DNA from 2 places in the Zhihengliuella alba genome. Region 2 is predicted to be linked to the other one. Evidence: riboswitches for the same ligand, from Rfam matches in the RefSeq annotation. Region 2 holds a riboswitch; the other holds the start of a gene.

Region 1 (3,957 bases), on a different contig from region 2:
TCAGCACGTGGGTCAACAAGGGGTGGTTCATCGACGTCCACGTCCGCGTCCCGCGCCGCTCGCGCCTCGATGTCCGGTCGGCCTACGGGAACATTCGCGTCCTCGGGCTCATCGGCCCGTCCACCCTGGTGACCGCCTACGGCGACATCGCTGCCGGCGACGTCGCCGAGCTGGAGGCCAAGACCTCGCATGGAGAGATCGCGGTAGAGCGCGCCAGCGGCACCAGCCGCCTGTCCGCCAGCAGCGTCCGCGTGGGCGAGGTCTACGGCGACACGACCGCCAAGGCCTCGCACGGCAACGTCTCGCTCGGGATGGTCATGGGCGAGGCGCAGGCCGTCAGCGGTTACGGCAACATCGACGTCCGCACGCTCATGGGCCGGCTCCAGGCGCGCTCGGCGCACGGGCGCATCCGCATCGACGACGCCGTCCACGGCGCCGCCGGCCTCGACGTCGGCTACGGAGACATCGAAGTCGGAATCCGGGAGGGCAGCCTGACCTGGCTCGACCTCGACTCCAAGCAAGGCGCGGTGCGGAACGAGCTGCAGCCTTCCACCGCGTCCCGGGACGGCGCCGCGCAGACCGTGGGAGAGGACCCCGGGGACGCCGAGTCGGATGACCGGCTCGAGATCGTCGCCCGCACCACGTATGGAAGCGTCCGCGCCTATCGCGCGGCCGTCCTCTAGGAGACGCCATGACCAGCACAGCCCTCGGCACGGATCTCGCCTTCGAGGTCCGTGGCCTCCGCAAGAGCTACGGCGGCACCCCGGTCCTCGACGGCGTCGACCTCGCCGTCGAGCGGGGAACCGTCCTCGCGCTGCTCGGCCCCAACGGCGCCGGCAAGACGACCGCGGTCCAGATCCTCTCGACGCTCATCCCGGCCGACTCCGGCAGCGCACTGGTCGGCGGTCACTCGGTGGCCGAGCAGCCCGGCCGAGTACGGGCGACCATCGGTGTCACCGGCCAGTTCTCCGCCGTCGACGAGCTCCTCAGCGGCGCCGAGAACCTGCGGCTCATGGCGAGACTCCGCCATGTCGCCCGGCGCGAGGCCGAGGGTCTCGTGAGCGGGCTGCTGCGCCGCTTCGACCTCGTCGAGGTGGCGCAGCGTCCCGCCTCGACGTACTCGGGCGGCATGCGCCGTCGGCTGGATCTGGCCATGACGCTCGTCGGAGACCCGCAGATCATCTTCCTCGACGAGCCGACCACGGGGCTCGACCCGCGCAGCCGCAATGCCATGTGGCAGGTGGTCCGGGAACTCGTCGCCACCGGCGTCACCGTCCTGCTGACCACGCAGTACCTCGAGGAGGCCGACCAGCTGGCCGACCGGATCGCGGTGCTGGACGGCGGACGGATCGTCGCCGAGGGGACGCCCGCGGAACTGAAGGCGATGGTGGGCGAGGAGCAACTGCGTCTGCGGTTCCAGACCGGGCAGGACGCCTCCGCGGCCCACCGGATCCTGGCCGGCAGGCCCGGCGCCGACCTCTCGCTCCCGGACGCCGGGCACGAGCTGAGGGTCCCGCTCACCGCGGGCCCCGGCGAGATCCGCGACGTGCTGAACCTCCTCGCGACCGTCGGTCTCGAGCCGGCGGAGGTGGGGACGGCCTCCCCGGATCTCGACGACGTCTTCCTCGCCCTCACCGGCTCGTCCGCCTCGTCCGCCTCGTCCACCCAGGAGTCCTCATGACCACCGCCAGCATCTCGCCGCGTCTCGGTGCCGCCGACCACGTGCGCCGCTCCATGTCCGACGTCGTGACGCTCACCGGGCGCGGACTGCGGCGGCTCGTCCGCTACCCCTCGATGATCGTCATGATGATCGGGCTCCCGGTGGTCTTCCTCCTGATGTTCGTCTACGTCTTCGGCGGCATGCTCGGAGCGCAGCTCGGCACCGGTGGAGGCACCGGGGCGTACCTGCAGTACGTGGTCCCGGGCATCATCCTGATGGCGATCGGCTCCGGGGGAGCCGGCACCGCCATCTACATCGCGATGGACATGCGCCAGGGCATCGCCGCGCGGCTGGCGACGATGGACGTTCCGCGCGCCGCCATCCTCACCGCGCACGCGATCGTCAGCGTGGTGCAGGCACTGCTCGCCACCGTCGCCGTCGGGGCCGTCGCCGTGTTTCTCGGCTTCCGACCCGCCGGGGGAGTGCCGGGCGTGCTCGCAGCCCTCGGGGCGGTCGCGCTCATCGCGTTCGCCATCACGTGGCTCTGCCTGGCTCTCGGGATCATCTCCGACACGATCGAGACCGCCAGCAACCTGCCGATGCCGCTGGCCTTCCTGCCCTTCCTCAGCAGCGGCTTCGTGCCGACCGAGTCCATGCCCGCATGGCTCGGCGCCGTGGCGGAGTACCAGCCGTTCACCCGGTTCACCGAGACCGTCCGGAGCCTCCTGATGGGGACCGACGCCGGCCCCTACGGCTGGCAGACGCTGCTCTGGTGCGGTGTCATCACGGCGGTGGGCGCCGCCTGGGCGCTGACGCGCTACTCGGCCAGCCAGACCCGGAGCTGAGGACAGAATGTGACGCCGTGAGCCGCTCGCTGTTTGTCAGAATGCGTCGGACTGTGGCGCAATGTAGACGACTAACCATCCAGAGCGGCTGAGAGATCTGGCTCGACGACGCCGCAGCAACCCCCGACCCGAACGCGACCCACCCCGGCTCGCGCGGCAACGGGAAGGTGCTACCGCCAGGACCGATGGAGGGAGATCTCTCATGACCGACGTTGCCAGCGAGCCCCGGCACCTCATCAAGCTCACGCCCGGGACACCGGTGGGCGACCACTACGACTACCTCGCCGGAGTGTTCCGTCCGGTCTTCGCCCGTATCGCCGAGGGGGCCCGCCAGCGCGACGCCGAGCGGCAGCTCCCGATCGAGCAGGTCGGCTGGCTCAACGCGGCCCGCTTCGGCGCCCTGCGCATCCCGCAGGAGCACGGCGGCTTCGGCGCTTCCCTGCTCGACACGTTCCGCCTGCTCATCGAGCTCGCCGAGGCGGACTCGCAGGTCGCGCACCTGCTGCGGGCCCACATCGCGTTCGTCGAGCAGATCCAGATGCACCCGGACCCCGCCGTCCGGGAGAAGTGGATCAACCGCGTCGTCGCCGGGCAGATCGTCGGCAACGCCTACACCGAGCGCGGCGGCAACGCCCTGGGCACCTGGAACACGGCGATCAGCGCCACCCCGTACGGCGTCTTCGTCTCCGGGACCAAGTACTACTGCACCGGCACGATCTTCGCCGACTGGACCGTGGTGGCCGCCACCCACCCGCAGCGCCCGGGCCGCCACCTCGCCGTCGTCTCCACGCAGCACAGCGGCGTGAAGATGTACGACGACTGGGACGGGTTCGGCCAGCAGCTCACCGGCACCGGGTCCACCGAGTTCGACACGGTCCCGGTCGACACCCTGATCGTGCCCGTGGACCAGTTCGAGCACGTCGAGTCCACGGTCTTCCAGCTGGTGCTGCTCGCGGTGCAGGCCGGCATCGCGCGGGCCGTCCTGGCCGATGCCCGGCTCGCCGTGCAGGCGCGCACCCGCAACTTCACCACGGGCACCGGCGTGCCGCTGCGTGACGAGCCGCAGGTGCTGCAGCTGATCGGCGAGATCTCCGGCCAGGTCCTCGCCACCGAGTCGATCGTGCTCGCAGCGGTCGGAGAGGTCGAGGCACTGCTGGCCGACGAGGGACTCAGCGAGGACGAGCGCCACCTGGTCTGCGAGCTCACGGCGAATCGCGCCCACACGGCCGTGCAGCCGCTGGTGCTCGCCGCCGCCTCCAAGATGTTCGACGGGCTCGGCGCCTCGTCCACCTCGACCAGCTGCAACTTCGACCGGCACTGGCGCAACGCCCGCACCATCGCCACCCACAACCCGGCCATCTACCGTGCCCGGATCGTGGGCGACTACGAGGTCAACGGGCGGGCCCCGGTGACGCACGACTCCGCCGGGGACGTCCCGGAGTCCTACGCCTG
Region 2 (26,613 bases):
CGGGGCGAAGAAGAGGCTGAGGATCAGCACGCCCGAGCCGATGGCGATGACGAGCCAGGCGCCGGAGATGCCGTACTGGTAGCCCAGTCCGACGCCGCCGACGGTCGAGGCGCCGCCGAGGACGACGGCGGCCATGGTGCCGGTGTAGACGAACGGGCCAAGCCGGCGGCCGGCGACGAGGTAGTCGCTGGTGCTCTTCGTGCGGGACTTGCCCCACCAGCCGAAGAGGAGCATGGCGGCCAGGTAGACCGCGACGATACTCGAGTTGATGATGTCCATGAGGTTCCTGACAGTAAACGGAAGTTGTCTCAAGGGTAAGGTGACGACGGGCACAGGACAATCCCCGTTACTGTTGTTGCGACGGGACCGCCCGCCGCGGCCCCCGTCCCCGGATCCAGGAGTGTGACATGAAGGCCTTGGCCGTCGAGCCGACCAGTGCGCCGATCGCGATCGGCAGCCGGCTGCGGTCCGCGCGCCGCGGGCGGCACATGACGATCGAGCAGCTCGCCGCCGCGACCGGGCTGACCCGCGGCTTCCTCTCGCGGGTCGAGCGGGACCTCACCTCGCCGTCCGTCGCCTCGCTGGTGACGATCTGCGAGGCGCTCTCGCTGTCGGTCGGCGAGCTGTTCGAGCGGCCCGAGACGCATCTGGTGCGCGCCGGCGAGGGCCTCGGCGTCTCGCTCGGGGGCAGCGGGATCCACGAGCAGCTGCTCACCGCGCGCTCCGAGCGCCGCGTCCAGGTGATCCGTGCGGACATCGAGCCGCGCGGGGCGGGCGAGGAGGAACTCTACTCCGTGGACTGCGAGGTCGAGGTGCTCCACGTCGAGTCGGGCCGGCTCGTTCTGCGGCTGCCGGGCGACGACGTCGAGCTCGCCGCCGGGGACACCGTCACCTTCCCGGGGCGCGAGCCGCACAGCTGGGTCAATCCGGACGACGCGCCCGCCGTGGTGTTCTGGACCCTCGTGCTCTCCGGCCGGGGCTGAGCAGGACCGGCACCGCTGCGCCGCACCTCCCTCCAGGCCGGCCGCATTGACGGCGGAGCGTGTCGGGCCTAACCTCGGGTGAGAAAACAACTGTTGTCTGCTGTGCAACTTTCTGGGATCGACGACGACGTCGCGCCCGGGCCCGCGCCGGCAGCCGCCCACGGAGGAGCACCATGGAAGAGATCCGCGTCGAGGCCAACGGCAACGTCGGCCCCATCGATTCGTCCCAGATCCCGCGCTACGCCGGCGCCGCGACCTACGCGCGCCTGCCGCGTCTGGACCAGGTCGAGTCCGCCGACATCAAGATCGTCGGCGTCCCCTTCGACACCGGTGTGTCCTACCGGCCGGGAGCGCGCTTCGGCGCGACCCACGTGCGCGAGGCCTCCCGCCTGCTGCGGCCCTACAACCCGGCCCTGGACGTCAGCCCGTTCGAGAACGTCCAGGTCGCCGACGTCGGCGACATGGCCGTGAACCCGTTCAACATCGACGAGGCCATCGCGACCATCCAGCGCAACGCCCTCGAGCTGACCGCCGACGGCGCCTCGCTCATGACCATCGGCGGCGACCACACGATCGCCCTGCCCCTGCTCCGCGCCGCCGCCGAGCGCGCCGGCCAGCCGGTGGCCCTCCTGCACTTCGACGCCCACCTGGACACCTGGGACACGTACTTCGGCGCCGACTACACGCACGGCACGCCGTTCCGCCGCGCCGTCGAGGAGGGCATCGTGGACACCGGCGCCATCAGCCACGTCGGCACCCGCGGCCCCCTGTACGGCAAGAAGGACCTGGACGACGACGAGCGGATGGGCTTCGGCATCATCACCAGCTCCGACATCTTCCGCCGCGGGGTGGACGAGGTCGTCGCGACCCTGCGCCAGCGCGTCGGCGACCGCCCGCTCTACGTCTCGGTGGACATCGACGTCCTCGACCCGGCCCACGCGCCCGGCACCGGAACCCCGGAGGCCGGCGGCATGACCAGCCGGGAGCTGCTCGAGATCATCCGCGGCCTGCGCGGGCTGGACCTCGTCGGCGCCGACGTCGTCGAGGTCTCCCCGGCCTACGACCACGCCGAGCTGACCGGGGTCGCGGCCTCGCACGTCTGCTACGACCTCATCACGCTGATGGCCGACCTGCGGGCCTCCCGGGCATGAGCCGGCGCAACGGCGGCGACCTGGTCGTCGAGGCCCTCGCCGCGCTCGGCGCGCGCACCGTGTTCGGCATCCCCGGCCAGCACGCGCTCGGGCTCTTCGATGCGCTGGGGCGCTCGCCGTTGCGCTTCGTCTCCTCCCGCGTGGAGAACAACGCCGCGTTCGCCGCGGACGGCTTCAGCCGCGCCACCGGCGAGGTCGGCGTGCTGTTCGTGTCCACCGGACCGGGTGCGCTCACCGCGCTCGCCGGCCTCCAGGAGGCCTGCGCGACGGCGGTCCCGATCGTCGTCGTCAGCAGCCAGGTCCCGGCCGCCGGCCTGGGCGGGACCCGCAAGGGCATGCTCCACCAGCTCGACGACCAGGCCGCCGCGGCGGCCCAGGTCACCAAGTCCCAGCGCACGGTCCGCACCGCGGCCTCGATCGCCCCGGCGATCCGGGCCGCCTGGGCCGAGGCCACCGCCGCCCCGCAGGGGCCCGTCTGGGTCGAGGTGCCGCAGGACCTCCTGCTCGCCCCGACCGAACTCCCCGCACCGCTCCCGGCGGCCGCGGACGCCTCCCGCACGCCCGGCCCGGCGCCGGCCCCCGAGCTGACCGCGGAGGCCGTCCGGCTCCTCGGCGCGGCGCAGCGTCCCGCGATCATCGCCGGCGGCGGCGTCCGCCGCGCCGGCGCCGAGGACCAGCTGCTCCGGCTGGCCGAGCTCGTCGACGCCCCCGTGATCTGCACGCCCGGCGGCCACGGCGCGTTCCCCTGGGAGCACCCCCTCTCGCTGCAGTCGTGGATCGAGGACCGCTGCACCACCGACCTGCTGGAGGAGGCCGACGTCCTGCTCGCCGTCGGCACGTCCCTCGGCGAGGTCTCGTCCAACTACTTCACGCTCGCCCCGCGCGGCCGGCTGATCCAGATCGACGCCGAGCCCCGCGTCCTCGGCTCCAACCTGCCCGGGCTGGGGCTCCACGCCGACGCGCGCCTGGCGCTGGAGGCCCTCGCCGCGGGGATCGAGGCGCAGCCGGGGCAGCCGTCCGCCTCGGACTGGTCCGGCCGCAGCGCCGCCGCCGAGACCGCCGCGAGACTGGGGGCCGTCCGCGACCGGCTCGACGCACAGGACCTCGGGCACGAGCGGACGTTCATGCAGGCAGTGCGGGACGCCGTGCCGTCCGGGGCGCAGACCTTCTGGGACATGACGATCGCCGCCTACTGGGGCTGGTCCTGCTGGGACGCCCGGGCCGGCGCGTTCCACTCCGCCCAGGGCGCCGGCGGCCTCGGCTACGGATTCCCGGGCGCCCTCGGGGGCGCTGTCGGGCTCGCGGCGACGGACCGGACCGAGCGCGTGCTCGCCGTCTCCGGCGACGGCTCCGCCATGTACTCGATCGCCGAGCTGGCCACCGCCCGCCAGCACGGCGCGGCCGTGACCTGGCTGATCGTCGACGACGGCGGCTACGGCATCCTCCGCGAGTACATGACGGACGCGTTCGGCCAGGCCACGGCGACCGAGCTCGCCCGCCCCGACTTCGCGGCCCTCGCCGAGTCCTTCGGCGTGCCCGCCCGCACGGTCGAGGCAGCCGAGGTCGGCTCCGCGCTCGAGTGGGCGTGGGCGCAGGACGGCCCGAACGTCGTCGTCGTCCGCACGCTCCTGCGCATGTTCGCGCCCACCCACCTGGAGGAGGCGCAGCCGGAGGACGCGGCCGCCGCGTCGTAGGCTGGGAGCGGACCACCAGCCGCCCCAGACAAGGAGCATCCATGCGCGCCGCCATCATCCACGCCCCCGGAGACATCCGCGTGGAGGACCGCCCGGAACCGCAGCCGATCCGCCCGACCGACGCCGTCGTCCGGGTCAGCGCGTCCTGCGTCTGCGGCTCGGACCTGTGGCCCTACCGCGGCGTCCGGGCGGTGGACGAGCCGCGGCCGATCGGCCACGAGTTCGTCGGCCGCGTCACGGCCGTCGGGGACGAGGTGCGCGCGGTGACCGTGGGCGACTTCGTCGTCACGCCCTGGAAGAACAGCTGCGGGGACTGCATCAACTGCCGCAACGGGGTCCTCGTCGCGTGCGAGCACGCCGCGGGCTGGGGCTGGAGCGACGAGCACGGCGATCCGGTCGAGGGCGGCCAGGGCGAGGCCGTGCGCGTCCCCAACGCCGACGGCACCCTCGTCCCCGTCCCGCAGTTCCGCGCCGAGGACCCCGACGAGTCGACCCTCAAGTCCCTGCTGGCGCTCACCGACGTGATGGGCACCGGGCACCACGCGGCCGTCTGCGCCGGGGTCGGACCCGGCCGGAGCGTCGTCGTCGTGGGCGACGGCGCCGTCGGCCTCTGCGCGGTCCTCGCCGCCAAGCGCCTCGGCGCGGAGCGGATCATCGTGATGTCGCGGTACGAGGACCGGGCCGCGCTGGCCCGCGAGTTCGGCGCCACCGACGTGGGTCCCCGAGCGCGGAGCCGACGGGGCAGCCCGGGTCCGGGAGCTCCTGGGCGGCCGGCTCGCCGACTGCGTCCTGGAGTGCGTGGGCACCAAGGAGTCCATGGAGCAGGCGCTGCGCTCGACGCGGCCGGGCGGCGCCCTCGGGTTCGTGGGCGTGCCCGCCGGCGGGGCCGAGATCCCCGCGGGCGTGCTCTTCGCCAAGAACATCGCCGTCTCCGGCGGGGCGGCGTCCACGCGCCTGTACATCCCGGAGCTGCTCGAGGACGTCCTCGCCGGGACGATCGACCCCGGCCGGGTCTTCGACGCCGTCCTGCCCCTCGAGGACGCCGCCGAGGCCTACCGCGCCATGGACGAGCGCCGCTCCATCAAGGTCATGCTCCGGCCGTAGGACCGGGGCGGCCGGGGGATCCGTCAGTCGTTCAGCAGGTCGCGGATGTCATCCGCGGAGAGCACCGAGCCGAAGCCGTCGCCCTCGTCCATGACGGAGGAGATCAGCCGGCGCTTCGCGTCCTGGAGTGCCACGACCTTGTCCTCGATCGTGTCCTTGGCGACCATGCGGTAGACCATGACGCTGCGGGTCTGCCCGATGCGGTGGGCACGGTCCACGGCCTGCGACTCGGCGGCCGGGTTCCACCAGGGGTCCAGCAGGAAGCAGTAGTCGGCCTCGGTGAGGTTCAGCCCGAAGCCGCCCGCCTTCAGCGAGATGAGGAAGACGGGGGCCTGACCCTCCTTGAACTGGGCGATGACCTCCGGCCGGTTGCGCGTGGAGCCGTCCAGGTAGACGTAGGGGACCTCCTCGGCCTCGAGCCGGTCCGCCGCCTTCTTCAGGAAGGACGTGAACTGGCTGAACACGAGGGCCCGGTGCCCCTCCGCGAGGACGTCCTCCAGCTGCTCGAACAGCATGTCGAGCTTGGAGCTGGCGACGCCGTCGTACTCCGGGTCCACCAGGGAGGCGTCCAGCGCCAGCATCCGCAGCAGCGTCAGCGACTGGAAGATCGTGAACCGGTTCTTGTCCATGTCGTCCACGAGCCGCAGGATCTTCTGGCGCTCGCGCTGCAGGTGCGTGTCGTAGACCTTCCGGTGCTTCGGCGCCAGCTCCACGTGCAGCACCTGCTCCTGCTTCGGCGGCAGGTCCGTCACCACGGCGTCCTTGGTGCGTCGCAGCATGAACGGCCGGACGCGGCGGCGGAGCCGTTCGCGCGGCTCGTCCAGACCCTGCCGCTCGATCGGCCGCTGGTAGTGCTCGGCGAAGCGCAGCGCGGACGGGAAGAGCCCGGGGGAGACGATCGCGAAGATCGACCACAGCTCCATGAGGTTGTTCTCCATGGGCGTGCCCGTGATCGCGAGCTTGAAACGCGCGTTCAGGTCCCGGGCGGCGTGGTGGGCCTTGGTCGCCTTGTTCTTCACGAACTGCGCCTCGTCCAGGATCAGGCCGGCCCAGGTCTGTTCCTGGTAGGCAGCGTCGTCCAGCCGGAAGAGCGTGTAGGAGGTAATGACGACGTCGTTCTCCGCGGCCAGCTGCCGCAGCTTCACCCGGGCGCGGGGCTGGGTGTCGGTGACGGTGGCGATCTTGAGGTCGGGCGCGAACTTGCGGGCCTCGTCGGCCCAGTTCCCGACCACCGACGTGGGCGCGACCACGAGGAACGCGCCCGGGAGGTTCGCGTCGGCGGCGGTGGTGCTCGCGGTGACCTCGGTGCGCTCGCCCTGTCCGTCCGGGCCCGCCGCGGCCCACGCCTGCTTGGCGTGGAGCATCAGCGCCAGGGTCTGCAGGGTCTTGCCCAGGCCCATGTCGTCGGCGAGGACGCCGCCGAGGCCGTTCTGCCAGAGGGTGGACAGCCAGCGGAAGCCGTCCACCTGGTAGGGCCGCAGGGAGGCGTTCAGGCCGGCGGGCAGGTCCAGGGGCCCGGTCTCGGCGAAGTTCAGGAGGGACCCGACGCCGGCGTACCAGGAGTCCGGGCCCGCGGTACTGGCCGCCAGCGCGTCCAGCTCCTCCCAGAGCGAGGCCTGGTAGCGGGTGATGCGCAGCTCGTCCGACTTGCGGTCCGCCAGCTGGGACGCCTCGGCGACCAGCGCGCGCAGCTTGTCGAACAGCGGGTGCTCCAGGGAGAAGTACGTCCGGTCCGGCATGAGCATCCGCGCCTGGCCCCGCGAGAGCGCGCGGAGCACGTCGGCGAACGGCATGCTCAGCTCGCCGACCCGGATCATCAGCCCGAGGTCGAACCAGTCGCGCTTGTCCGACTCCACGGTGGTGACCGTCAGCTCCGGGGACTCCGTTAGCTCCGTGAACTCCGGCGGCTCGCCGTGGGTGCGCACCTCCGTGTCCTCGAGCGTCTCGAGCGCCGGCAGGACCCGGCGCATGAAGTCCACCGTGTCGAGCCCCTTGAGCGTGCGGGGGACCAGGACGTTCCCCGCCAGCGGAGTGTCGGCGAGGGCGGCGAGCGCGGCGTCCTCGAGGCGCTGCTCCACCTCGGTGTCGCGGGTCTCCGCGTCCACCGTGGTGCCGGCGTAGTCGAAGGACCAGTTCAGGGACGCCTTGTCCTCGCCGGTGTAGTCCACGTCCAGGACCAGGCGGGGCGGCTCGATCCGGGGCAGCAGCACTTCCGGGTCGGTGCTGGAGACCGAGACGCGGCGGCCCAGGCGCGGGTACACGCGCTTCATGAACTCGTCCACGTCGCCCGCCGGGATGTCGATCCGCTCGGGGGACCGCAGCATTTCCTGCTCGGCGGGGTTGAGCCGGTGGTCGGTCGGCGCGATGGTCAGCGCCGCGCCGCGCAGCGCGTAGACGCCGTGGTCGCCGATGGCGCCCATCGGGCGGTTGGACGCGACGGCGAGCGACTCGCCGTTGAGCTCCAGATGCGGCGAGAGTCCGAGCCCGCCGTCGTTCCCGGCACCGCTGTTCCCGGCACTGCCCTTCCCGGCACCGGCGGTGCCGGCTCCCTCCGCGGTGGCCCCGGAGCGTTCGACGGCGAGCGTCACCCGGGCGGGCGGATCGATCCGGACCGTCTCGACGGGGGAGAGACCGAGGAAGCGGATGCCCAGCCCGGCGGCCTCCTCCAGCAGGGTCCAGAGCAGCGGGGAGGAGAAGTCGTCCAGGTAGATCCAGTCGTTGTCCTCGCCGAAGTACAGCTGGCCGTTGGCGCGGTAGAGCGGGACGAACTGGCAGAACCACCGGTGCTGCTCCTCGTCGAGGTTCAGCCCGTAGGTCTTGAAGCTGATGGTATTCCAGCGCAGGTTGCCGCGGACCCAGCGCCCGTTGCCGGAGCGGACCATCGGACGCACGCCGAGGCGGAACCGGCGGGTGGGACGCTGGCGTCCGGCGCCCGAGCCGGGCGCCCAGCCGCGGTGGGCGGAGAGCTGGCTGTCCTGCACGTCGAACTGCAGGGCGAGCGGCTGGACTGGGTCCGGTGCGTCGTCGCCGCCGCGCGGGCGGGGCGAGGCCTTCGCGCGGGTCGGCTTCGCCGCGGTGCCGGCGCTGAGGAGGGTGCTCAGGCTTTGGTGCCACCCCGGGGCGGGCTCTGGCTCCCGGTAGACCACGTCCTTGGCCTGCAGGTGCAGCGTGTTGGAGAGGATCATCAGCGCCGCCGCGTGCTTGCACGCGGTCCCGACGGGGCAGCTGCACCACGAGTCCGCGATGGCCCAGGCGCCCTTCTTGTCGACCAGGCGGACCGTGGTCGAGTACGGCTCGCGCTCCGTGCCCTGGACGCGGCCGGAGAGCTCGGCGGCCCCGGGGTCCCAGGCCAGCTGGGAGATGTGCTCCGACGAGGCGTAGCCCTTCCCGCGCGTGAAGGCGGCGCCTCCGACGACGCGGAGGATCTCGCGGGCATCGATCAGCGGGAACTGCGGGCCGGTCATCCGCACATCTTTTCACGCCGCGTGCTGGCAGGCGAATCGGCCCCTGTCCGGGCCGCCGGATCCGGCTGTCGGCACGGCCGTCGGGACGGTCGTCGGGATGGCCGCCGGGATCCCGACGGGGCCTCCGGGCGGGCCCGGCGACACGGAGCTTCGTGGAGTGGTTCGACGGCGCTTACGATCAGGGAAGTCCGGCCTCCTCGCGGAGCATGACCACGATGGCGTGCGCGAGGCGTCCGCTACCTGATCGAGCACCCACGAGTCCGTCGAGCGCACCGGCGCCCGACACGCAGAGGCAGGCAACAGATGACCACCAGCATCAAGCACTTCATCAACGGCCAGGAGACCCCCGGGTCCGGGGGAGCCACCCAGCCGGTCTACAACCCGGCGACCGGTCAGGTCTCCGCGGAACTCCACCTGGCCGGGCAGGAGGACCTCGACGCGACCGTCGCCGCGGCCCGCACGGCCGCCGACGCCTGGGCCGAGGCATCGATCGCCAAGCGCACCGCAGTCCTGTTCAAGTTCCGCGAGCTGCTCGCGGCCAGCCGCGACGAGCTCGCGGCGATCGTCACCAGCGAGCACGGGAAGGTGCTCTCCGACGCGGCCGGCGAGGTCGGCCGCGGACTCGAGGTCGTCGAGTACGCCTGCGGCGTCTCCCAGTCGCTGAAGGGCGAGTTCTCGGACCAGGTCGCCACCGGCATCGACGTCCACTCGTTCCGCCAGCCCGTCGGCGTCGTCGCCGGCATCACGCCCTTCAACTTCCCGGTCATGGTTCCCCTGTGGATGGCGCCCGTCGCGATCGCCACCGGAAACGCCTTCATCCTCAAACCCAGCGAGCGGGACCCGTCGGCATCGGTCTTCATCGCCCGGCTGTGGAAGCAGGCCGGCCTGCCGGATGGCGTGTTCAGCGTCCTGCACGGCGGCAAGGAGACCGTCGACGGCCTGCTGACGCATCCGGACGTGGACGCGATCTCGTTCGTCGGCTCCACCCCGATCGCCAAGTACGTCCACGAGACGGCCACCGCGCACGGCAAGCGCGTCCAGGCCCTGGGCGGAGCCAAGAACCACGCCGTCGTCATGCCCGACGCCGACATGGACGTCGCGGCGGACCACCTGACGGCGGCCGCGTTCGGATCGGCGGGGCAGCGCTGCATGGCGATCTCCGTGGCCGTGGCGGTCGGCGAGGCCGGCGACCTGGTCGTGGACAAGCTGATCCAGCGCGCCAACGACGTCAAGGTGGCCGAGGGCACCGTGCCGGACGCGGACATGGGCCCGGTCATCACGCCGCAGTCCAAGGCCCGCATCCAGAGGATCGTCGGCGAGGCCGAGCAGGACGGCGCCGCCATCCTCGTCGACGGCCGCGACCTGGTCGTCCAGGACCACGAGGATGGATTCTTCGTCGGCCCGACCCTCGTGGACCGCGTCACGAGCGAGATGAGCGCCTACACCGAGGAGATCTTCGGCCCCGTCCTCGTGCTCGTGCGCGTCGACACCCTCGAGGAGGCGATCGAGCTCGTGAACGCCAACCCGTACGGGAACGGCACGGCGATCTTCACCTCCTCCGGCTACGCCGCCCGCACCTACACGCGCCGCATCCACGTCGGCATGGTGGGCGTCAACGTGCCGCTGCCGGTCCCGGTGGCCTGGCACTCCTTCGGCGGCTGGAAGGACTCGCTGTTCGGCGACCACCACATCTACGGCCCGGACGGCGTCCGCTTCTACACCCGAGGCAAGGCGGTGACGACTCGCTGGCCGGAGGTCTCCGAGGCCTCCGGAGCCTCGTTCGCCTTCCCGTCCTCGGGCAAGCACTGACGAGTCGCCCGAGCGGCGGCGCTCCTAGACGACCGTGGTGCCGAAAAGGAGGCCGAGCACGTAGGTCACGGCGGCCGCGCCCCATCCGATGGCGAGCTGCCGCAGCGCCCGCCGCAGCGGCGGAGCGCCTGAGAGGAGCCCGACGACCGCGCCGGTGCACAGCAGGGCGATGCCCACGAGCGCCACGGACAGCACCAGGGCGGCGACCCCCGTCATCCCGAACAGGTACGGCAGGATCGGGATCAGCGCCCCGGAGGCGAAGAAGCAGAAGCTCGACGCGGAGGCACCCACGGCGGAGCCCATCGTGTCCTCGTGGTCCTCGGCCGGGCGTTCGTCCTCCGGCCTGAAGGAACGGGACGGGTCGCAGTCGCAGGCGAAGTAGCCCATGCGCTCCGCCGCGCGGTGCTCGGCGGCCTCCTCGGTCATGCCGCGGGCCTTGTAGACCAGGACCAGCTCGTTGTGGTCCAGGTCCAGGTGGGGCGCGGCCGAGAGCGTCACCTGGGTCGGCTGCGAGGCGCTCACCAACTCGCGCTGCGACCGGACGGACACGAACTCGCCGGCCGCCATCGACAGGGCGCCGGCGAGCAGGCCGGCGACACCGGAGACCAGGACCAGGCCGCTGCCCACTCCCGTGGCCCCGATGCCCATGACCAGGGCCAGGTTGGAGACCAGGCCGTCGTTCGCGCCGAAGACGGCGGCCCGGAAGTTGCCGGAGAGGCGGCGCCGGCCGGCGGTCGCGAGCGCCCGGACCACTTCCTCGTGGACCATCTCGTCCGCGGCCATCTGCCGGGAGGCGTCGGTGTCGGCGGTGTAGGGGGAGCTCCCCTCGGCGCGCTGGGCCAGCGCGAGCACGAAGACGGAGCCGAAGTGCTGGGCGAAGAAGCGCAGCAGGGCACGGCGCGGCGACGGCGCGGTGGCCCGGGCGGCGTCGTCGCCGAGGAGGTCGATCCAGTGCTGCTCGTGCCGCTGCTCGGCCTCGGCCAGCCCGAGCAGGATCATCCGCTCCTCGCCCGTGCGCTTCTCGGCGAGCGTCTCGTAGACGGCCCGCTCCGCCCGCTCATCGGCCAGATAGCGACGCCAGCGGCGCAGCTGGGCGGGTGTGGGGGACGCTTCTGCGTTGCGGTGCGGAGTCATCACCGGAAAGTATAGAGCCCGCCGTCCGGCAGGACCCTCCCCGGTGACAGCGGATATCGTCCACGAGGACGACGGCGCTCGCCGGTCTCCCGCCTAAGCTGGACGCAGCAGCACCGCAGGAGGCGAGCACCACCATGAGCCAGAACGACGACGGCCGACGACCGGCCTGGGAGAACCCCTGGGACCGCCCGCACCATCAGGGCCCGACCGACCCGAACGCGCCGTCGGCCTGGGAGCAGCCGGGCCCAGTACCGGGGCAGCCGGACCCGCGGACGATGCCGCCGGGCGGCGATCCGCGCGATGGCCGGCCCGCCCCTGCCGCACCGGGCTACGGCCCCGGCGGACCGTACGGCTCAGGAGGAGGCTACGGGGGCGGCTATCCCGGGCCTCCCGGGCCGCCGAGAGCCACCGGCCTGACCATCACCGCCCTGGTCCTGGGCATCGTCGCGGTGGTGGTCTCCGTGGTGCCCGTGGTGCACTTCCTGGCGTTCGTGATCGGCCTGGCGGCCGTCGTCCTCGGCATCGTCGGGCTGGCCCGCCGGCAGCCCCGCCGGGGCTTGTCCATCGCCGGCATCGTCACCGGCGTCTTCGCCCTGCTGTTCGCCACCCTGTGGACGATCGCCTCCGTGGCACTCTTCGGCTGGGTCTCCGACTCGATGGGGGAGACGGCCGAGTTCCGGTTCGAGGCCATCGCCGAGGGGCCGGCCACCGCCACCTACACGCTGACCCTGGAGGACGTCACCACCGTCCCGGTCGGCCCGGAGTCCCCCTGGTCCGAGGACGTGCAGGCCAACCCGCTGTTCGGCACCATCACCGTGGAGAGCGACGAGGGCAGCGGCCGCGTGGGCTGCCGGATCCTCGACGCGGAGGGGACGGTCGTCGACGAGGAGTTCGGCAGCGGACCCGGCGCCAGCGCCGAGTGCCACGTCACGGACTTCTGACCGGCTCGACGTCCTTGCCGCGGTAGCCGGCCCGGCGGCGGGTATCCATGATCCGGCGGACGGCGGCCAGCGCCGTCGCCGCATCGGTGCCCGGCGCATGCGCCAGGTACGTCGGCGCCTCGTGGGCCCGGCGCCCCAGGACGCCGGGCGCGGCCGGCGACGCGTCGTCGTCGTACCGGAAGGGCACGTAGGTGCCCCCGGCCTGCGCCACGATGAACGCCCCCGCCGCGACGTCCCAGGGATTCGTGTCGAAGCCCAGCGTGATGTCGGCCCAGCCGGCGGCCACGTGGGCCAGCTCCAGCGCGCCGGACACCTTGCGGCGGACGGTCGCGTACGTGGTGACGAGCTCGGCGAAGGCGTCCAGCGCCGCGCCGCCGTCCACCTCGATCGCCTCGGCCGAGGGATAGTCCGTCATGACGGAAGCCGCGTGCTCCTCCTCCGCCCCGGCGGGGGCCAGGGGCACACCGTTGCGGAACGCCCCCGTGGCGTCGGCGGCGAAGAGGTCCCCGGCGACCGGGTCGTAGACGACCCCGGCGACCACGGCGTCCTCGACCACCGCTGCGATCGAGACGCAGAAGAACGCGACCCCGTGGGCGAAGTTGCTGGTCCCGTCCACCGGGTCGATGATCCACTCGACCCGTCCGGAGCCGTGCGCGCCGCCCTCCTCGCCGCGGAACCGGCTGTCGGGGACGGCCGCCGCGAGGGACTCGACGATCCGCGTCTCGCTCGCGCGGTCGAACTCCGTGACCAGATCGTGGTGGTTGCGCTTGCTGGTGGCCGTCATCGCGGAGCGGAAGGCCCCGCGGAGCAGGTCGCCCACACCGGTCGCGGCGGACTCGGCGGCGGCGCGGAGGCGGCGGGATTCGTCGTCGGACACGGGCAGGAGGGCGGGGGAGGGTTCGGAGTCGGCCACGCCACCAGCCTAGCGACTGCCCCGTCCCGCCCGGTCCCCGGCCACCGGCGGGACGGGCGCCGAGGAGCGTGCGGCGGAGCGCGCGGTGGAGTGTGCGGTGGAGCGTGCGCGGGGAGGGCCGGCGATTCGGCGCGCGAGCCCGGGGGCGTGCGAGACTGATCCCATGCCCGCACCGAAAAAGCACCCGGGGGTCCAGCTCGAGGACGCCTGGCACGCCTACCGCGAGCGCGCGTCGCGTGCGCGCGGCCACCTGCCCACGGTGACGCCGTTCCGGGGGTACGGCGCCACCGCCGACCCGACCTCGGAGAACGACGCCGAGGCGTCGGGCTGGGTGCGCGTGCTCGCGCGCGTGGTCCTCGCCAAGCCCGGGATCTTCACCAACGGCCTGCGGCACTCGAAGATGGTGGCCGACGGGATCCGCGGCTGGCGCAACTTCATCTCCCCGCCGATCCCGTACGCCGAGGTCGAGGCGCGCGTGGGCGGCCGCGTCTTCCACGTCGACGCCGACCGCGGCGGGGTCCTGGACGTCCGGCTCGCGATCGACCTCGAGCCGGGGTGGCACGAGGTGGTGCTCACCGCCGAGGGGTCCGAGCCGTCCACCGTCGACGTCTTCGTCGTCGACGCGTCCTCCGACTTCGGGATCGTCTGCGACGTCGACGACACCGTGGTCGTCACGGCCCTCCCGCGGCCGCTGCTGGCGGCGTGGAACTCGTTCGTGCTCTCCGAGCACGCCCGCCTGGCTACGCCCGGCATGGCCGTGATGATGGAGCGACTCGCCACGACCTGGCCCGGCTCCCCGGTCATCTACGTCTCCACCGGCGCCTGGAACGCGGCGGCGACGCTCACCCGGTTCCTCACCCGGAACCTCTACCCGACCGGGCCGCTGCTGCTCACCGACTGGGGGCCCACCGAGGGCCGGTGGTTCCGGTCCGGCCTGCAGCACAAGGTGGACGAGCTCCGCCGCCTGGCCCGCGAGTTCCCGCACGTGAAATGGCTGCTCATCGGCGACGACGGCCAGCACGACCCGGAGATCTACGCGGAGTTCGCCAGCCGCCACCCCGGCCACGTCCGCGCGATCGTCATCCGCCAGCTCACCCCGTCGGAGGCCGTGCTCGCCGGGGGCCGCTCCTTCCACACCGTCCACGCCACCCCCGGGGTCCCGTGGGTGTACGGGCCGGACGGGGCCACCATCGCCAAGCAGCTCCGCGACCTCGGCCTCCTCGAGGAGGCCGAGGGTGAGTAGCGAGGCGGCCTCCCCGCCCGCCGGCGGCCGCGTCCCGGTCCGCGTGCCGATGCGCTGGGCCGACATGGACGCCTACGGGCACATCAACAACGTCAACATCGTCCGGATGATGGAGGAGGCCCGCATCGCGGCCTTCGGCGTCCCGGGCGGGACCGGCAGGCCCGTCAGCCAGCCCCGGGTGGACCTCTTCGCCAACGTCCCCGAGGGGACGCAGGTCCTCGTCGTGGAGCACCGCGTGCGCTACACGCGGCCGCTGGAGTACCGCAACGTCCCGGCGGAGGTGGACGTGTGGATCTCCAGTCCCAAGGCCGCCAGCTTCGACGTCAGCTACGAGTTCCGTGACGCCGTGGACGGGACCGTCTGCGTGCGCGCGCTGACCACGCTGGCGTTCTTCTCCACCGCCGATCAGCGGCTGATGAGACTGCCCGGGGAGCACCGGTCCGCGCTCGCGGCCTTCGTGGGACCGCCCGCCGTCGGATAGTCCTCCGGCGGCGGCCCGGACTTCTCCACCCCGGCGCCGAGTGCTGCGCCGGGTGCTGCGTGGCATGCGTCGAGGGGCGCCGCGGCCAGGCTCAGGGCCCGCCGGACGATCTCCCGGTGCAGCCCCCGCGCGCGGACCGCGATCTCCGGGCCGATCAGGACGCCGAGGTCGGCGTTCCAGAGGCAGCCCCGGCCGAGCGGCAGGAACCGGGCCACCGCGGCGGCGTCGTGGTGGTGCGCCTCGAACGGGGCGCCGGAGGCCGGCTGCACGGTGAACCTCCCCGTCCGGCGGTCGGCGCTCGTCACCGTGGCGGGCAGCCACTCTCGACGGTCGGCCTCGAGGACGGAGACGATCTGGGTGGTGCTGAGCGCGTGGCCGGGGGCGGGGTGCGCGCACACGGCGCCGCGGTCGGCGAAGACGACGGTCACGGGGTTTCCCTTTCGTTGCTCTTGCCCGCGCGCGTCTGCGCGGGGCCGCTTCGTCATCCGAACCACCCGTGAGACCGCCGCGAGGCGCTCTGTGAGCATGGGGTTGGTGCGCGGCCGGGTCGGAGCCCGTCGTTGGCCGCATCTCGTGAAGCTGCCCCCATCCTACAGCGGCCGCTCGGCGCGCGGGCAAGCCCTGGCACGGGAGCGATCCCGGGCCGGCGACGGTTTGCGATTCATTCCGAGTTAGGAGAGCCTAAGAACTGAGGCCCGGTCGAGTTCCCCGGGCCCGCCGACGAAGGAGTGACCGATGTCCGACGCCCGTCCAGCCCGCGGACCCAAGCCCCAGGTGGTCCTGGAGGTCCTGCGCAGCGAGCGGATCGGCGGCCACATGGTCCGGCTCACGCTCGGCGGGGAGGGCTTCGCGGCCTTCCAGGACAAGGAGGCCACCGACAAGTACGTCAAGCTCCTCTTCGCCGATCCCGAGCTCGGGCTGACCCCGCCGTACAACCTCGAGGAGCTGGCCAAGGCCCTCCCGCCGGAGCGGATGCCGGTCCGGCGCACCTACACCGTGCACGACGTCGACCACGACGCGCAGACGCTGCAGATCGATTTCGTCGTCCACGGCGACCAGGGCCTCGCCGGGCCGTGGGCCGAGCGCGCCCAGCCGGGCGACGTCGTGTGCTTCGCCGGACCCGGCGGGATGTACCTCCCGGACCCCGCCGCGGACTGGCACCTGATCGGCGGCGACGAGTCCGCGCTGCCGGCGATCTCGGCGACGCTGGCCGCGCTGCCGGCGGATGCCCGCGGCCTGGTCTGGGTGGAGGTCGTCGACGCCGCCGACGAGGTCCCGCTGCAGGCGCCGGAGGGCGTCGAGGTCCGTTGGGTCCACCGCGGCGGCCCGTTCGCCCCGGAGTCGACGCGTCTGGCGGCCGCGATCCAGGACGGGCCGTGGCTCGACGGGGACGTGCAGGTCTTCGTCCACGGCGAGCGGGAGATGATCAAGGCGGTCCGTCGTTACCTCACGGACGTCCGCGGGGTGCCCCGCACCCGGATGTCGCTCTCGCCGTACTGGGCGTACGGCCGGGTCGAGGACGTGTTCCAGGCGGAGAAGCGCGAGCCGATTGGCCAGATCTTCCCGGAGAACCAGCCGCTCCCGGGCAACTGACGCGCCGCGGCGGCGCGGCCGCCCCCAGCACGGGATCCACCGCCGGACCGCTCCCGCGTCAGCGTCCCTGCATCAGTTCCCCCGCCCCGGCGCCCCGGCGTCGGTTCCCCCGGCCTCGAGGCGCAGGAACGCGCCGAGCTCGGCCATGGACGCCGGGCTGGACGGCAGGAAGTCCGTCAGCCGGGGCGAGCGGACGATGACCGCCCTCCACATGCCGCGCGAGACCGCGACATTGAGCCGGTTGCGGTTCAGGAGGAAGTCCATCCCGCGCGGGGCCTCCTCGGGCGAGGAGACGGCCAGGGACAGGATGACGACCGGCGCTTCCTGGCCCTGGAACTTGTCCACCGTGCCAACCCGCACCCGGCGCAGACCAGCGGCGTCGAGCGCCTCCCGCAGCAAGTGCACCTGCGCGTTGTACGCGGCCACGATGAGGACCTGCTCCTCGCCCAGCGGCTCGGGCGCCGAAGTCGGACCGGCGCCCGGACTCGGACCGGCGCCCGGGGCGGGACTGGCCTCCGGGGCGGGGCGGAGGCCGTCCGGATCGTGCCACGGGGTCCCGAGATGCCGGCGGACCTGCTCGACGGTCGCGGCCGCCTCCTCCGGCGAGGACGTGGTGCAGCCCGCGTGGTCCACCAGGACGGTCTCGACGCCCGCCGGGAACCCCTCGAGCCGTCGACGGGACGCCGCCGGGGCGGACTCCAGCTCCCCGGCGTAGCTCAGCCGCGACACCGGGCGGCACAGGTCCGGGTGCATCCGCCAGGTGTCGGCGAGGAAGTAGCCGAACTGCGGCGGCAGCGTGGCATGGCCGGCGGAGAGCCAGCCCAGGGCCGACTCGTCGACCGGGGCCGGGTGCTGGCCCTGCGATACCTGGGGCAGCTGCTGCGGGTCGCCGAGGAGGAGCAGGTTCCTGGCCGCCCGTCCGACGGCGAGGGTGTTGGCCAGGGAGAACTGCCCGGCCTCGTCGATGACCAGGAGGTCCAGCCCCTGCCGGGGGACCCGGCGCCCGGTCATCGTCCACGCGGTGCCGCCGACGAGGCAGCCGCCGGGCTCCGCCAGCAGGTCCTCGAGGGCGTCGTCGGTGACGTGGCGCCAGGGCGGCGGGCCGGAGTCGGCGCCGGCCTTGGGCTTCTTGGCGACGCGGTCGGCGGGGACGCCGGCCTCCACGGCGCGGGCCAGCAGGCCGTCGACGGTGACGTGGCCCTGCGCCACGACGCCCACCTTCCACCCGTCGCGGACGAGCCGTTCGATGACGCGGGCACCCACGTAGGTCTTGCCGGTCCCGGGCGGACCCTGGACCGCCAGGTAGGAACCGTCGAGCCGGCGCACCGCCTCCGTCACGGCTCCCGCGTAGTCGTGGCCCGTGGACGTCTCCTGCGCCCGGGGGAGGGCGACGCCGTCACGCAGCCGGGGGCGGGCACGGGTCAGGAGGTCCATCCCGGCGCTGGCGGGCAGGGAGGGCAGCGCCGCGCCGACCTGCTGCGCCACCTCGGAGAGCGCCTGCTCGATCGAGGCGGTGTTGATCGGCCGGTCCGGCGTCAGCGCCAGCGGGAGGTCGGTGTATCCCTCGGCCCCGGCCCTGGCGCGCTCGGTGCAGACCAGCGTGATCCGTCCGTCCGGGTGCGGATGCACCTCGTCCACGGCGAGGCCGAAGTGCCCGGCGCGTCGCGACTCCGCTGGTGCGCCCCCGTGCCGCGGGCCCGTGGCGTGGCCCGGGGCCGCCGCGCCCTGCGGCTGCCGGTCCAGGAGCTGCTCGGGGGCCGGCGCCCCGTAGAGGGCGAACCAGTTCGAGCCGGGGCCCAGGACGGTGCCCTCGCCGGGTCGCCCGGTCAGCCGCAGCCGCCGCTGGAAGGTGCGCTTGCGCGGCGGCTTCTCCCAGTCGAGCTCGACCTCGCCGTGCTCGACGACGATCACGTCCCGGGTGTCCCGCCAGTCCTCGAGGCTTCCCTCGAGGCGGTCGTAGTGGGCCCACCAGAACTGCTTCCGCTCGCGCCGGTGGTAGGCCGTGGCCGCGGCCGTGAGGGCCACGGCCCGCTGCTGCGGCGTCTGCGCGGCGGCCTCGGGGAGCGCGGCGAGGTACTCGGCGAGCCGGGTCTCCTCGGCGCTCGGCTCCTCCTGCACCGGTCCTGCCTCCGGCTCCCCGGACGCCTCCGCGCGGGAGGGGTCCTCGCGGTCGCTGCCGTCGGCGTGGGCGGGGTCCGGTCCGAGGTCGAGCCGCCGGGCCGGATGCCGCCGGCCCAGCTCGAGGAGCCAGTCGCGCAGCCGGAGGGTGGAGAGGCAGTCGTACCGGTTGTAGTCCGCGATGCTGTCGAGCACGGAGGCGGCCTGGCCGTCGTCGCCGGCGTCGCGCGCCGCGCAGAAGGCGGCGTACGCGACCACGGAGGCGCCGGCATCGGTCACGTCCCCGGCGCGGTGCTCATCGCCCATGTAGAACGGCTCGAGCTTCTTGATCGAGTAGGAGCTGGAGCTGATCCGCAACGAGTCGCGGACCGTCTCGAAGAGGTCCACGAGCAACCCGGTGCGCAGCCAGTCGTCGACGATTTCCTCCGCGGCGCCGTGGCGGGTGGACAGGTGGCGCAGCGCCGTCTTCTCGTACGGCGCGTAGTGGTAGATGCGCAGGTCCGGCCAACGACGCCGGCGCTCCTCGACGTAGTCGACGAACGCGAGGAAGGCGGCGCGCTCCTGCCCGCGGCTGTGCGCCCAGAACGGCCGGAACACGGGCGCCCCGGAATCGTGCTCCACGACGCCGAAGAGGTACTCGAGACCCCAGGAGCCGTCCGCCGGGTCCTGCCAGAGCGGGTCGCCCTCGAAGTCGAAGAAGATGTCCCCGGCGCACGGCTCCGGGAGCGCATCGAGCCGATGGCGCTCCAGGACCCGGAAGCGGAGGGACGCGTCCCCGGGGGCCCGGCCGTGCCCGGCCTCGAGACCGCACTGCATGCGGGCCTGGTCCCGCAGGCGGGCGAGGGCGCCGGGGGAGACGCGCAGCCCGGCCGTGCGGGCGGCCTCGTCCGTCAGCTCGGCGAGCTCGCGCACCGTCCGCACGCCGACGGCGCGCAGCCGGGCGCGGGTGGAGAGCGTCATCCGGGAGACGAGCAGTACGTCGTCTCGCTCCCGGGCCTGCCCGGCGCAGTAGTCGCAGCGTCCGCAGACGAGCAGGCCGGACTGCTCCCAGTCGACGGGTCCGGTCGCGGCGCGGTGCGCCTCGACGAGGGCGAGGAAGCGCCGGCGCCGCTCCCGCAGGACGGGGATGAGCTCCTGGACCGGGTGGCGCGACTGCTGCCCGGTCCCGAGGACCAGCACGGCGTCGTCGGCCGGCTCGAGGCCCAGCCCCTGCAACTGCTCGGCGTAGGCGGCGATCTGCAGCAGCGCCGTCGGCTTGGCGTGCCGGGCGAGCTTGGTGTCCCAGACGGCGTAGCGGCCATCCGGCTCGCGGACCAGGAAGTCTGCGAAGCCGACGAAGCCGTCCTTCCAGAAGGTGGCCTGGAAGACGACGTCGGCCCCGCACCGCAGGGCGTCCTCCGTCGCCCGCCGCCGCTCCGCCAGGACGTCCGGGGACGTCTCCCCGGCGGCGGCCAATTCCAGGACGCCGCGGCCGGAGTCCGGGTCCCAGCGGCCGAAGCGGTCGACGAGCTCGTCGAGGACGCGCCGCTCGTGGGCGTCGCCGAGCCGCGCAGCGCGCTCGAGCATCTCGTCCGGGTCGACGTCCGGGGCCGGGCGCCGGCCGAGCCGGTCGTCGAGCTTGACCAGCGTCTGGTACTCGCACTGGCTCGCGGTGACCAGGTCGCTCGCGGAGTAGACGAGGTCGCCGCCCGGCTCCTGCAGGTACATCCGGGACGGCTTTACTTCCGGCGCTTCTTCGCCGACGCCGGCCGGTCCTGCCGGCGGGGTCCGCCGAGGACGAGTGAGGCCAGCGCGGTGACGCCGGTGACGGTGAAGACCGCCGGCCAGGCGCCGATGCGCTTCGCCAGCGGGTGGGACAGGCCGAACGACGCCACATACACGGCGGTGAGCAGCGTGGCCCGAGCGGTGCCGGCGTCGTTCCTCCAGACGGTGAAGGCGGCCGCGCCGCAGGCGGCCAGGACGGTGCCGCCGGCCTGGCGGTTGCCGGTGTCGCGGGCGACCTTGTAGCCGAGCAGCAGGCCGGCCTTGGCGAGGCCGGTGGAGACGATGCGGGACATGGTGGCTCCTGTGGGTCGGGGATCGGAGGTCGGTGATCCGACTGTCCGTCTCAGCATAGGGGCGTGCCCCGCGGATATGGGACGGCGTCAAGGAGCGTCGTGTTGCGCCAACGTCGAGGGGCTCGCGTTAGGCTGAGATGCACCGCACAGAACGTGGCACAGCAACCGGGAGCATGCGGCCGAACCGTCGTGGGACGGGGCCGGGAGGGGCACTATGAGCGAGCGCAGCACGGGCGAGGGCTTTCACGACCGGTCGGCTTTCGGGCCGGGGCCGGCCGAGCCGCAGGATTCGACGGAGGCGGTGCTGCCCACGGTCGACGCCGGCTGGCTCCGCGTGGGCGGGCGCACCCATGCCATGACGCTGCCGTCCTTCGACGTCAACGTCGGGCTCGTCATCGGCGACGAGCGCGCGCTCCTCGTGGACACCGGCTCCGGCCCGGCCGACGCTGCACGGATCCACGCAGCCATCCGGGAGGTCACGGACCTGCCCCTCGTGGTGGTCAACACGCACGCCCACGCGGACCACTTCTTCGGCAACGCCTACTTCGCGGCCCAGGGCGTCGAGGAGTTCTGGGCCCACGCCGGCGCGGCGGCGGCCATGGAGGCCGCAGGCGAGTCCCAGCGGGCGCTGGTGCGCACGGCGGACCCGGCCATGGCGGCCGCCGACGGCGAGCACACCGGACTGCACCTGCCCACGGACCTCGTCCGCGACGAGCCGGTGGACATCGACCTCGGCGGGCACACCGTGACGCTGTTCCACCTCGGGCCGGGGCACACGGACGGAGACCTGCTCGTCGGCTCGGACCGCGTCCTGTTCGCCGGCGACCTCGTCGAGGAGGGCGGGCACCCCAGCTTCGAGGACTCCTACCCGTACGAGTGGCGCCGGACCCTGGGCAAGATCATCGCCATCGACGAGCTGTACTCGGAGATCATCCCCGGCCACGGGCGGGTGGTGGACCCGGACTTCGTCCGGTCGCAGCTGAAGAACCTGCGCCAGGCCATCCGGACGTGCACCACGGCCATCCACGAGGCCTCCGTGGACTACACCAAGGCCGTACCGGTCCTGCCGTACGGTCCGGTCCAGTCGCGGCACCTGATCATCCGGCTCAAGGCGACCGAGCCGGGCAACGTCGTCCCGCAGCAGTAGGCGCGCCGGACGGGTGGGTGCGGCGGAGAGCTTCGGGCTGCGCGACCTCGGCCTGAAGGTCTACGGCCCCTCCCTCCTCTACGCGGTGGGCCTCGGCGCCATCACCCCGGTGGTCGCGCTCACCGCGCGCGAGCTGGGAGCGTCCGTGGCCACCGCGGCGCTCGTGGTCACGCTGATCGGCGTCGGATCGCTGATCACCAACGTGCCTGCGGCGCTGCTGACGGCGCGGTTCGGGGAGCGGCTCTCGATGATCGCGGCAGCGGGCGTGGCCGCGCTCGGCATGGTGCTCGCGCTGCTGGCGGACGACGTCGCGCTGCTCGCCGGGGCCATCCTCCTGGTGGGGATGGCCGGCGCCGTCTTCAACCTGGCCCGCCAGAGCTATCTCGCGGAGGCCGTCCCCGCCTACTTCCGGGCGCGGGCCATGTCCACGCTCGGCGGCACCATCCGCATCGGCGCGTTCGCCGGCCCGTTCCTGGGCGCCGCCGTGATGTCCTTCGCCGGGCTCGACGGCGCCTACTGGTTCGGGCTCGCCGCGATGCTCGCCGCCGCCGGCGTCGGGTTCCTCGTGCCGGAGCTCCCGGTCCCCGTCGCGCCCGGCCCGGCCCCGCGGCCGGACGGCGTCCCCCGTGAGGCGGGGGCAAGCGGCCAGGCCGCCGACCCGCTGGCAGCCGACGCCGGCGGGCCCGGCCGGACGACCATGCGCGCGATCGGGGTGCGCTACTGGCGGACCTTCGCGACGGTCGGGACCGGCGTGGTCATCCTCTCGGCCATCCGCGCCTCGCGCCAGGTCGTCATCCCGCTCTGGGCGGACCAGCTGGGACTCGACGCGTCGACGGCGTCGCTGGTCTACGGGGTCTCCGGTGCGCTGGACGTCCTGGTCTTCTACCCGGCCGGCCGGCTGGCCGACCGCAGGGGCCACGTCTGGGCCGGGGTGCCGTGCGTGTTCTTCCTCAGCGCCTCGCTGGCCCTCATGCCCCTCGCGCACGACGTGACGACGCTGATGGGGATCGGCGCGCTCATGGGCCTGGCGAACGGGATGGGGACCGGGATCGTCATGACCCTGGGCGCCGAGTACGCCCCGCCGGACGCCCGGCCGCAGTTCCTGGGGCTGTGGCGCCTGTTCGCCGACACCGGGATGATGGCCGGGCCGATCGTGCTCTCGGCGGTCGCCTCCGCGGCGTCGCTGGCGACCGGCATGTGGGTGCTGGCCGGAGCCGGCCTCGTGGGGACCGGGGTGTTCGCCTGGTACCTGCCGCTATACCAGCACGGGCGGCGCGGCCGGCCCCGGTGAGCCGGTCGGCTCGGCCAGCCCCGGTGAGCCGGTCGGCCCGGGCGACCCGGGTGGCTCAGTGCCGGTGCCGGATCCGGCTCTGCAGCATGTAGACGGTGTTCGTCAGTGCGAAGACGAGGAGGGCCGCGCTGCCGATCGCGAGGACGCCCCCGAGCAGGAAGCCGAGCAGCTGCTGCGGGTCGTCGTCCCCCTGCGTGCTCGGGAGGAACGCGAGCAGGCCGGCGGAGGCACCGAGGGCCAGCAGGCCGGGCGCCCACAGCAGCACGGACCAGAGGCGCGAGGCCGCCCAGAACCGGCGCGGGTGCCAGCGGTTCCAGCGCGGCGCCGCCACGGAGAGGCACCAGCCGGTCAGCAGGGCCCAGGCGGCGGCGATCAGGTAGGCCCCGACGATGTCCGCTGGCCGGTGCCAGCCGAGCACCAGCGTCGCCATCCCCGCCACCGCCGAGAACGCGCCGCCGAGCAGCGCCACGAGAGGCCGCCAGCGCGGCGTCACCACCGCGTACACCGCGAACATCGAGGCGGCGGCGAGCGTGGTGTGGCCGGAGGGGAACGAGTTGACGGTGGCCTCCGAGATGCCCATGTCCGGCCGGGCCAGCAGCTCGTGCTTCAGCAGCTGGGTGGTCAGCAGCGCGCCGCCCGTGCCCAGCAGGGTGATCAGCGGCGCGGTCACGGACCGGTGGACGATCGCCGAGGTCACCAGCGCGATCGCACCGAGCACGGCGGAGATCCGGGGCAGCTCGCCCAGCAGCGCCAGGGCCGGCAGCCGGGCCTCGTCACGCGCGGCGAGGAACACGTTGGCGCCGCGCAGCGCGTCGTCGTCCACCTGCTGGCCCATCGGCGTCAGCACGAACAGCCAGAAGGCCGCGCAGAAGGTGGCGGCCAGCAGCAGCAGGGCGACGATCCAGCCGACCGGCCAGAGCACCCGCTGTCCATCGCGCCCGCCCCTGCGGACACCGTCACCCGTGTGAGTCATCGCCCCCAGCTTGCCACGGTGCCGGTCTAAAGTGACGTATATGCCCGTGCCGAATCCATCACCCCTGCCGCCGCTGGAGGAGGTCCTCGCCGCGCTGCATGTGGTGCGCCTGCCGCTGACCGTGCGCTTCCGCGGCGTCACCGAGCGGGAGGCCGTGATCCTCGCCGGACCCCGCGAGCACGCCGAGTTCTCCCCCTTCCTCGAGTACGGCGACGCCGAGGCGGCCGCCTGGCTGCGCTGCGCCCTCGAGGCCGGCTGGCACGGGTTCCCGGATCCGCTGCGCACGGAGATCCCGGTCAACGCGACCGTCCCCGCCGTGGCCCCGGACGCCGTCGAGTCCGTCCTCGCGCGCTACGGCCCCGGCGGGCCGCACACCGTGAAGGTCAAGGTCGCCGAGCGGGGGCAGACCCTGCACGACGACGTCGCGCGCCTGGCCGAGGTCCGCCGCCTGGCGCCGTCGGCGGCCCTGCGCGTGGACGCCAACGGAGGCTGGGGCCACGACGAGGCGCTGACCGCGCTCGAGGCCCTCGCCGGCTTCGGGCTCCAGTACGCCGAGCAGCCCGTTCCCGGGGTCGTGCCGCTGGCCGAGTTGCGCGCCGAGCTCGTCCGGCGCGGCCTGCCCGTGCCGATCGCCGCGGACGAGGCCGTGCGCAAGGAGGCCGACCCTCTCGCCGTGGCCCGGCTCGGAGCCGCGGACGTGATCGTCATCAAGGCCCAGCCGCTCGGGGGAGTGCGGGCGGCGCTGGACATCGTCGCGGCCGCGGGCCTGCCCGCCGTCGTCAGCTCCGCCCTGGACACGTCGGTGGGCACCCGCGTGGGCGCGGCCCTGGCCGCCGCGCTGCCCGCGCTGCCCTACGCCTGCGGCCTCGGGACCGTCGCCCTCTTCGGGGAGGACGTCACCGCGGACCGCTACGTCCCCCGCAACGGGTCCCTGGACCTGCGCCGGATCGCCGCCGACCCGGAGCTGCTGCAGCGGCACCGGGCGCCGGCGGAGCGCCGCGCATGGTGGGCCGAGCGCGTACGCCGCTGCCATGAACGCCTGGTTAACGCGGCTTCGCCCGCAGTTCAGGCGGATGCTCCGAAGTAGTTGCTTGAAGCTGGAAGCGTGAGGGCCGGAAAAGTCCACCCCAAGCGAAAGACGGACGATGACTCCTCGCAACATGCTCCAGCTCCTCCCGATGGCCGGGCACACCCGCGGCAACCGCTCCGCCGCGACCTGCCACTTCAAGTGCGGCGACGCCTGTGCCAAGGACGTCTGCAACACCAGTGACAACTCCTACTTCCGCGACATCGCCGACCAGGCCCTGTCCCGCCGTGCGGCCCTCGGCCTCGGCGGCGTGGCCGCAGCCGCAGTCGTGGTCGGCCAGCAGCTCGCCTCCGCGCCGTCCGCGGCCGCGGACAACGGCGGATTCGGCAAGGGAGGCGGCAAGCTGCCGTTCCAGGCCATCGCTCCGGTCGAGCGGACCGTCGACGCGGTGACAGTGCCCGAGGGGTACGACTGGGCGCCGGTCATTCGCTGGGGCGATCCGCTGTTCTCCTCCGCCGGGGACTTCGACGCCTCGAACCAGTCCGCCGAGGACCAGAAGCAGCGCTTCGGCTACAACTGCGACTACCTCAACATCCTCGCCGACCGCGGCAACGGGACCACCGGTGTCCTCGTCGCCAACCACGAGTACACCAACGAGAACGTCATGTTCGACCCGGCCTGGCTCGAGGCCAACCCCGACGAGGCCCGCCTCACGGCCATGGCCGCGCACGGCTTCTCCGTCGTGGAGGTCCGCCGCGACAAAGCAGGCCAGGCGTGGAAGCCGGTGGTCGACGGCAAGCGCAATCGCCGCATCCACATGCACACCGAGTTCGCGGTCGACGGGCCGGCCGCCGGCTCCGACCTGCTCAAGACCAAGGACGACCCGACCGGCACGGTGGTCTGGGGCATGAACAACAACTGCGCCGGCGGCACCACCCCCTGGGGCACGGTCGTCACGGGCGAGGAGAACTTCAACCAGTACTACGTCGGCCGCGGCACCCCCGAGGAGGCGCGCTACGGGATCAGCACCGAGCCGAGCAGCCGCGGCTGGGAACTGACGGAGGAGCGCTTCGACGCGAAGAACGCCGGCTACGAGAACGAGGCCAACCGCTTCGGCTACATCGTCGAGATCGACCCGCACGATCCGGAGTCGACCCCCGTCAAGCACACCGCGCTGGGCCGGTTCAAGCACGAGGGCGCCAACGTCACGATCGCCGCCGACGGCCGCGCGGTCGCCTACATGGGCGACGACGAGCGGTTCGACTACATCTACAAGTTCGTCTCCAGGAACAAGTACCGCGAGGGCGATCGCGAGCACAACAAGACGCTGCTCTCCGAGGGCGACCTCTACGTCGCGAAGTTCAACGCCACCAGCGCCGCCGAGATCGACGGCTCCGGCAAGGTCCCGTCCGACGGCGCCTTCGACGGCTCCGGCGAATGGCTGCCGCTCCTGGTCCGCGGAACCTCCCGCGTGCCCGGCATGAGCGTCG

The links. A riboswitch is a leader RNA that binds a small molecule or an ion and turns the genes downstream of it on or off. The one in region 2 is predicted to bind S-adenosylmethionine.
Region 1: it holds a riboswitch for S-adenosylmethionine, as region 2 does, so the genes downstream of both, ABD784_RS11790 (acyl-CoA dehydrogenase family protein) here and ABD784_RS05450 (hypothetical protein) in region 2, are expected to answer to the same signal.

Annotation. Positions count from the first base shown of each region.
Region 1 is NZ_BAABCJ010000006.1:57,544-61,500, reverse strand. Features, by position in the region: gene ABD784_RS11805 (DUF4097 family beta strand repeat-containing protein) at 1-683, shown strand, start outside; gene ABD784_RS11800 (ATP-binding cassette domain-containing protein) at 692-1,681, shown strand; gene ABD784_RS11795 (ABC transporter permease) at 1,678-2,505, shown strand; SAM riboswitch class I at 2,578-2,697, shown strand; gene ABD784_RS11790 (acyl-CoA dehydrogenase family protein) at 2,708-3,957, shown strand, end outside.
Region 2 is NZ_BAABCJ010000001.1:1,181,220-1,207,832, reverse strand. Features, by position in the region: gene ABD784_RS05510 (sodium:solute symporter family protein) at 1-279, opposite strand, end outside; gene ABD784_RS05505 (helix-turn-helix domain-containing protein) at 408-983, shown strand; gene speB (agmatinase) at 1,157-2,134, shown strand; gene ABD784_RS05495 (thiamine pyrophosphate-binding protein) at 2,131-3,828, shown strand; partial or broken gene ABD784_RS05490 (zinc-dependent alcohol dehydrogenase family protein) at 3,870-4,932, shown strand; gene ABD784_RS05485 (DEAD/DEAH box helicase) at 4,956-8,396, opposite strand; gene ABD784_RS05480 (CoA-acylating methylmalonate-semialdehyde dehydrogenase) at 8,700-10,205, shown strand; gene ABD784_RS05475 (VIT1/CCC1 transporter family protein) at 10,230-11,339, opposite strand; gene ABD784_RS05470 (DUF4190 domain-containing protein) at 11,474-12,280, shown strand; gene ABD784_RS05465 (inositol monophosphatase family protein) at 12,267-13,193, opposite strand; gene ABD784_RS05460 (App1 family protein) at 13,357-14,436, shown strand; gene ABD784_RS05455 (acyl-CoA thioesterase) at 14,486-14,917, shown strand; gene ABD784_RS05450 (hypothetical protein) at 14,842-15,345, opposite strand; SAM riboswitch class IV at 15,358-15,496, opposite strand; gene ABD784_RS05445 (siderophore-interacting protein) at 15,653-16,510, shown strand; gene ABD784_RS05440 (TM0106 family RecB-like putative nuclease) at 16,583-20,335, opposite strand; gene ABD784_RS05435 (hypothetical protein) at 20,347-20,685, opposite strand; gene ABD784_RS05430 (MBL fold metallo-hydrolase) at 20,900-21,832, shown strand; gene ABD784_RS05425 (MFS transporter) at 21,846-23,123, shown strand; gene ABD784_RS05420 (phosphatase PAP2 family protein) at 23,179-24,096, opposite strand; gene ABD784_RS05415 (o-succinylbenzoate synthase) at 24,137-25,183, shown strand; gene ABD784_RS05410 (PhoX family protein) at 25,242-26,613, shown strand, end outside.